DNA from 2 places in the Mesobacillus subterraneus genome. Region 1 is predicted to be linked to the other one. Evidence: riboswitches for the same ligand, from Rfam matches in the RefSeq annotation. Region 1 holds a riboswitch; the other holds the start of a gene.
The links. Region 1 has a riboswitch for cobalamin ahead of LC048_RS20615 (acyl-CoA thioesterase). Riboswitches for the same ligand answer to the same signal wherever they lie in the genome.
Positions count from the first base shown of each region.

Region 1 (3,419 bases):
ACAGCAGTGTATTAATTCTTTTCCTTTTAAATATGGGATTGATTGCAGGAAAACGCCTGCCAGAGGTAAAAAAACACGGGGTGAAATTGCTGGCATTTGGTTTGTTTACTCCCCTTTTGTTTGGCAGTTTAGGCGTTCTCGTAGGGGATTTTGTTGGCTTATCTTTAGGGGGAGTTACATTAATGGGAGTATTGGCTGGAAGTGCTTCATACATTGCTGCACCCGCAGCCCTTAAAACTTCAGTCCCAGATGCAAACCCATCCATATACCTGGGTTTATCTTTAGGAGTCACTTTTCCATTTAACTTAATAATTGGAATACCCGCCTATTATGAAATCGCAAAATGGATACAGTAAAGGAGAGATTTTCATGTCAACATTAATTAGTTCAGCAACGAAAAAAACAATGATCATAACAGGTGTTAATGAGGCGATTTATCCTTTATTTCCAGAGATAACATATAAAAAGAATAAAGATATGATGATTCTTAACAGTTTTGGGGCAGTTATTACCCAGCCTTATGGGTGCTTGATTCGAAATATCATTCTAGCGATCTATAATGAACTGGTGGATGAAATCTTTATAATCGGTGAAATGGAAAGTAAAGAAGTCAAACTAAATATGTCAGATAAAATAAAAGAACATGGAGTTTCAGAAGAAATACTCAAGACAATTAACTACATTGATGTAGTGGAGCATGATGTAATCAACTGGTTAACAGGACCACAAAATATTGAAGATGTCATTAAGAAGAATAAAGACTTAATAAAAGGTCATCCATTAATTCCAAAATCAATACCTGTCCATGCTTACATTGCCAATCCAGAGACTGGGGAGTATTTTCCGGTTTAAGAGAAGAACGTTAATCATTTTAAAACAGGAAATAGTGCCTTTAACGAGGTTCGATTGATGCTCCTTCCACTTTATTGGCGAAAAATAAAATAGATCGACCACATTTTTAAATAGATCAGCGGATTTTTGATTTTATCGACCACTTTCCGAAATATATCGACCAGAACCACTGGAAGGAGGAAAATGAAAAATAGTTGAAAAAGCTGTCAAGATGATTTACTATCAATTCATAACACGATATATTGTGTTGGTAAGTGACTTTTATAACTAAATATTGAAATTACCGGTAAGTATGGTGTCTGAACAAGACTTAATAGGGAATCTGGTGTGAATCCAGAACTGTTCCCGCAACTGTAAGTGCTGACGAAATAAGGATGAACCACTGTCTAAAAAATAGATGGGAAGGCCTTAAAGTAGGGTGAAGCACAAGTCAGGAGACCTGCCATATTTATTCGTGTTATCTTCTTCGGGAATAGGGAAGGTATACGGATAAATTGATAGACTCATGCTGTTTTTTTGCTGCTTCATATGAGCTGTTAATAGATCAACGTTACTTAAGCCCATCTTTCGAGATGGGTTTTTCTTATTTTTCAGGGAACATTTTTTACACACAGGAGGTCAGAAATGGAAGGATTATCAGCAAATGTGTCAAGGACTTTTCAGAACAGGCTCGTTTTGCCGCCGGATACAAACCATCTTGGCACGATTTTTGGCGGAACCGTGCTGTCTTATATTGATGAAATTGCCGCAATAGCAGCAATGAAACACAGCAGAAGGGCTGTTGTCACCGCATCGATTGACTCGGTTAACTTTTTGTCTTCCGCTGTAGTGGGCGATATTTTAACACTCGAAGCGGTCGTCATTTCAACTGGCAGGACGTCGATGGAAGTGTTTGTGAAAGTGGAAAGTGAAAACTTGAAAACTAGCAGAAAAACGCTGACGACCACTTCGATTCTTACCATGGTCGCGAAGGATGACAACGGTGCACCTGTACCGGTTGCGAAGGTCATTCCCGAAAATGATGAAGAAAGGCAAATGTTCAAAACTGCCGATATGAGGAGGCAGCGCAGGCTGGAAATGAGAAAAAGTAATCAAGTTGGAGGGATAATTGATGAATATCCAAGTAAAGGATGAAATTGTAGCCAAACTGATTGCAGAAATAGAGTCTTCGTTCCCTGAATTGGACTTTCAATCGTTCAAAGAGAAGGTGGACCAAGCACTTGAAGTGAAGGATATGACAGTGAATCAGGTTGAAAATATGCTGATTCTGACCGCAGTTGAACGAATCGGCCGAAACGAACCTGAATGGACATATGTGGCAGCGGGTTTTTATCTGAAAAAATTATACAAGCTAAGCGCAAACTTTCGTAATACAAAAATAGAATCTGGTTACGGTTCTTTCTACGAATTGATCAATAGTTTAATAGAGATTGGGATTTATGACAGTCGAGTTTTAACATCCTACTCCCGAGAAGAAATAGATCATTTGGAGAAAGTCATTGATCCCGAAAGAGACAAGCTGTTTACTTACATAGGCCTTGTGACCATGGCGGAAAGATATCTGGCACGCACACAAAATGGCGATTTTGCCGAATTGCCACAGGAGCGGTTCATGATGATTGCCATGACGTTGCTGGCTGAAGAACCAAAGGAAATACGGCTTCAGTTAGTGGAAGAGGCATATTGGGCGCTTTCCAATCTATATATGACGGTCGCCACACCGACATTATCGAATGCTGGCAAAAGCTATGGTCAATTATCGAGCTGCTTTATTGATACTGTTGCTGATGATTTAAGGAGCATCTACGACTGTAATACAGATATCTCCACCTTGAGCAAAAATGGCGGCGGTATTGGCGTCTATCTTGGGAAAATCAGAAGCCGCGGCAGTGATATCAAAGGTTTTAAAGGGGTCAGTTCCGGAGTTATTCCCTGGATGAAGCAGCTGAATAACACCGCTGTTTCTGTTGATCAATTAGGGCAGCGCCAGGGCGCGATTGCCGTGTACCTCGATGTGTGGCATAAAGATATCTTCCCGTTCCTTGATGCAAAACTGAACAATGGTGACGAGCGACAGCGGACGCATGATTTATTCACTGGCATATGCATCCCCGATATATTTATGGAACAAGTTGAAAAACGAGGCGATTGGTATCTGTTCGACCCACACGAAGTAAAGAGGATCATGGGATTTTCGCTTGAAGATTATTTCGATGAGGAGAAGGGGGCTGGCTCTTTCCGTGAAAAATATTGGGACTGCGTCTACCATCCCGGTTTGTCACACGAAGTCGTCCCTGCTATTGAAATCTTTAAATCGATCATGATCTCTCAGCTTGAAACCGGAACACCTTACATGTTTTACAGGGATCAGGTCAACAGGCTCAATGCCAACCACCATAAAGGGATGATTTACTGCAGCAATCTTTGCACGGAAATCACACAGAATATGAGCCCTACCCTCCTTGAAGAAGAAACAGTGCAGGACGGAAAAATTTTAATCTATAAAAAACCGGGTGACTTTATTGTCTGCAACTTGTCCTCCATTTCTTTAGCAAAAAGTGTGATGG
Region 1 covers NZ_CP129019.1:3,953,854-3,957,272, reverse strand. Annotated here, with positions in the region: partial or broken gene LC048_RS20625 (sodium-dependent bicarbonate transport family permease) at 1-356, shown strand, start outside; gene LC048_RS20620 (carbonic anhydrase) at 370-852, shown strand; cobalamin riboswitch at 1,129-1,313, shown strand; gene LC048_RS20615 (acyl-CoA thioesterase) at 1,477-1,986, shown strand; gene LC048_RS20610 (ribonucleoside-diphosphate reductase subunit alpha) at 1,964-3,419, shown strand, end outside.

Region 2 (3,419 bases), 250 kb from region 1:
GAAAATAATATTGATGTATTCCCAGCCTCTCATCGACACGCTGCCAAGCAGCCAGCCTATGATTTGCCGCAGCTCCTCTCCAGATAAGGCAATCATCAATGAAATGAATGACCCAAGAAATGAACTTAGAATGATTCCAGTCAGAATAATCGTCTCAACCCTGAGCAGTCTGTCGACTCTCCGGGCAAAAAATAGCACAAACAACACGGTTGCGAATGCGAACAAAATGCTCAGCACCGGCAACGTGAATGCCCCAACCAGCGGCATTGAGATCCCAAAAAACAGCGTGATGACCGCACCGATGGAGGCCCCTGATGAAATCCCCAGGGTATATGGATCTGCCAACGGGTTACGGAGCAGTCCCTGGAATGCCGCACCGGCAATGGCAAGGGACGCACCGACTAGCCCTGCCAGCAAAACACGCGGCAGCCTGATATCCATGACAATACTAGCATGCATCGGATCGATTCCCTGTCCCTGGTAGCGGAAAATCTCAGCACCAATGATTTTAATAATAGCGGGGTACAGGGATGGAAACCGTTCCGATTGATATGCCTAGCAGCATGGAAATGATTAAAAACGTTGCCGTGATCAGATAGGCTATTGCTTTACTATTTAAAAATGTCTGGATAAATGGCTTTTGCAAGCTCCTCTGCTCCTTCAGCGAGCCTTGGGCCAGAACGGGTTACGAGGTCAGAGTGGACATCGAATACCTGCTGGTCCTTGACTGCTTTTACATTATTCCAGCCTGGTCTCGCGAGAACCTGTTCGATTGGCTTGTCTGTATAATATCCATAGGTTGTCACAATCACATCGGGATTACGCTCGACGATTGCTTCAGGGTCAACTTTCGGCCAGCCATCCAGATCTCCGGCAGCGTTCTTCGCACCAATCAACTCAAGCATTTCATTGATAAAAGTGTTTTTGCCGGCAGTGTAGATTTCCGGCGCAGGCGAGACTTCTACAAAGACCGTTTTTTGCTCTTCCGGCTTGATTGCTTCAGCTTTCTTTTTCAATTCTGCAAAACTGTTATTCATCTTTTCTACAAGCTGATCGGCTTTTTCTGTCTCGCCAATGGCCTTGCCAATCATCTCGATCGATACAAATACTTCTTCAAATGACTGTGCGTCATTCACAACGACAACAGCAATTCCCGCATCCTTTAGCTGCTGAAGACCTTCTTTTACAGTGTCCGCAGTTGAACCAGGAGCAAGGACAAGGTCTGGCTTCAGAGAAATCATTTTTTCAATATTGAATTCCATGCCGCCGATTTTTTCCTTTGACATTGCATCCTCAGGATAATTATCGAAATCAGTGACGCCTACAATCGCCTCTCCGCTCTCAAGTGCGTATACAATTTCCGTATTGCTCGGAATCAGGGAAATGATTCTTTCAGGCTTTTCTTCTATGACCACTTCTTCATCAAGCGCATCTTTTACCGTGACAGGGAATCCTGTTTTCTGCTCCTGCGCGGTTTTTTCGTTTTCCTTCTTTTCAGGCTGTGCTTCTGTACCGCAGCCAGCCAAGATCATGGCTGTCATCAACAATAATAATAATTTTTTCATTTGCTTCTCCTCCAATTTTTCGGTTAGCTTCGTCTAATCAGGCTGTTAAATACCAGCATTTCGACTTCAACAAAGCTATAAATACTAAAAAAACATCTCCACCTGAAGGGGAGATGTCCGAGTAAGCAAATGTTTTTATCCTCATAAAAGACATAGAGCCTGTCGGCACCTCCCTATCCTCGTAGGTTTGCTGGTGCAATGGACAGGCAGGTCTCCTGGCTCATGGTCAATGCTCGCTGCGCCTTCCCATACGTTTGTACAGTGGCATAATGCAGCTTGCTCCCATTTACAGTGGCGGGACCGCGTTGGATTTTCACCAACTTCCCTATTAAGTCTTGTTTAAAAAGACACCTGTTCATTTCGATATGTAATTTTCCGCTAAACCCCATTATACACGATTTGCCAGAAATTGCTCCAAAAATTTTGCTTTTCCGACTTTATTGGGCAAGCAGACTCCACTCTTTTACTTTTTTATCAAAAACTAGCCTGCCGTCAGGATTACTGCGGCTTGCTTCTTTATATTCATCATGCATGTCATCCATATTGGCAAAATCTCCGATGATCCAAATCGGTATTTCAATTCTGCTGCGGTTTTGCTGGATGTTTTTGAGCGAAAAAACCGCCCCTTCCTTCATCGCAGGCGTCAATGATTTCAGGATTTCCTTGCTGATAGCTGGGTAGGACTTCTTTTTCCTGATTCCCAGCAATGTTTTTTCTGGTTTCATTTCACCTAGCTTTCCGGACAGGACCGTACCGAGCATCCGGAAAAAATCATTAAAGTTGCGGTAGTATATTTTGTTGAACCAGCCATCCTCATGGGAAAGAAAAACAAAGCGATTATTGAGCTGGTTATAAAATGGCTGCTTCAAATGGTGCTTGATATGGCCTAGATAAAGAAGCTCGGCAATCTCCTGGACCGTCAGCACATTCAGCGCTTCCACTTCCTCAAAATCGATCCAGCAAAAATCACCGTATGCATGGACATTTGCGGCGACCAACTTTTCAACGCTGTCTTCAGGTACAAATTCAAATAAGGTATGTCTATTGAACTCACCATCCTCATAACGATGCTTCAGCAGCAGCAGATGGTTAAGCGAATCAGACAGTGACCTTGCAAATTCATGAAATTCCATACCATGCGAGAGCACGTACTGGTCCCGCTCGTTCAAATGGACATATAGTATATCCCTGCTATAAGGATGGTTCTTTTTCAAAAAGCACGACCTCCCGAAAATTCTCAGCTGCATGATGGCCAGCGACACTCTGACTCCGTACAAATATCACTTCTTCCATTCTAACAAAAACCCATGAAAATATCTTATTCTGACTCTTCAAAAACATAAATATTATCGTACGAACACGTTTAAGAATCCCTATTACAAAAGAAACTATTCTCCCATTTCATTCGTCTATTACTTGAGTAGGAATATGTTACCTGATAAGGGATTGTAAGGATAATTCAACTCTGCTAGCATAATATTGTAAAAACGGATGGAGACAGGGTGTAGCAAATGGAAAAGCCTATTAAAAAAATCGATCGATTTGATTGGACGTTGACGCTCCTTTTATTGTTGTTCTTTTTGACTAGCTGCTTCGCGATTTACAGCGCACAGAGAACAGGGCAATATTTTGGACAGAACTTTTTATATAAACAAATCTTTTGGTACGTAGTTGGGTCAGGGATCATTGCGGTTGTAATGATGTTCGACAGTGAACAATACCGGAAGCTCAGCTGGTATTTGTATGGCTTCGGAGTCTTCCTGCTCGTCTTCCTTTTTTTCGCTCCTGCAAGCATAGCCGAAGAAAGGAATGGCGCAAAAAGCTGGTTTTTCATCGAGCCCTTCGGTTCCATCC
Region 2 covers NZ_CP129019.1:4,203,557-4,206,975, forward strand. Annotated here, with positions in the region: partial or broken gene LC048_RS21895 (FecCD family ABC transporter permease) at 1-646, opposite strand, end outside; gene LC048_RS21900 (ABC transporter substrate-binding protein) at 612-1,565, opposite strand; cobalamin riboswitch at 1,754-1,935, opposite strand; gene LC048_RS21905 (hypothetical protein) at 2,003-2,779, opposite strand; gene LC048_RS21910 (FtsW/RodA/SpoVE family cell cycle protein) at 3,077-3,419, shown strand, end outside.
Region 2: linked by a shared signal. The riboswitch ahead of LC048_RS21900 (ABC transporter substrate-binding protein) and the one ahead of LC048_RS20615 (acyl-CoA thioesterase) in region 1 are both predicted to bind cobalamin.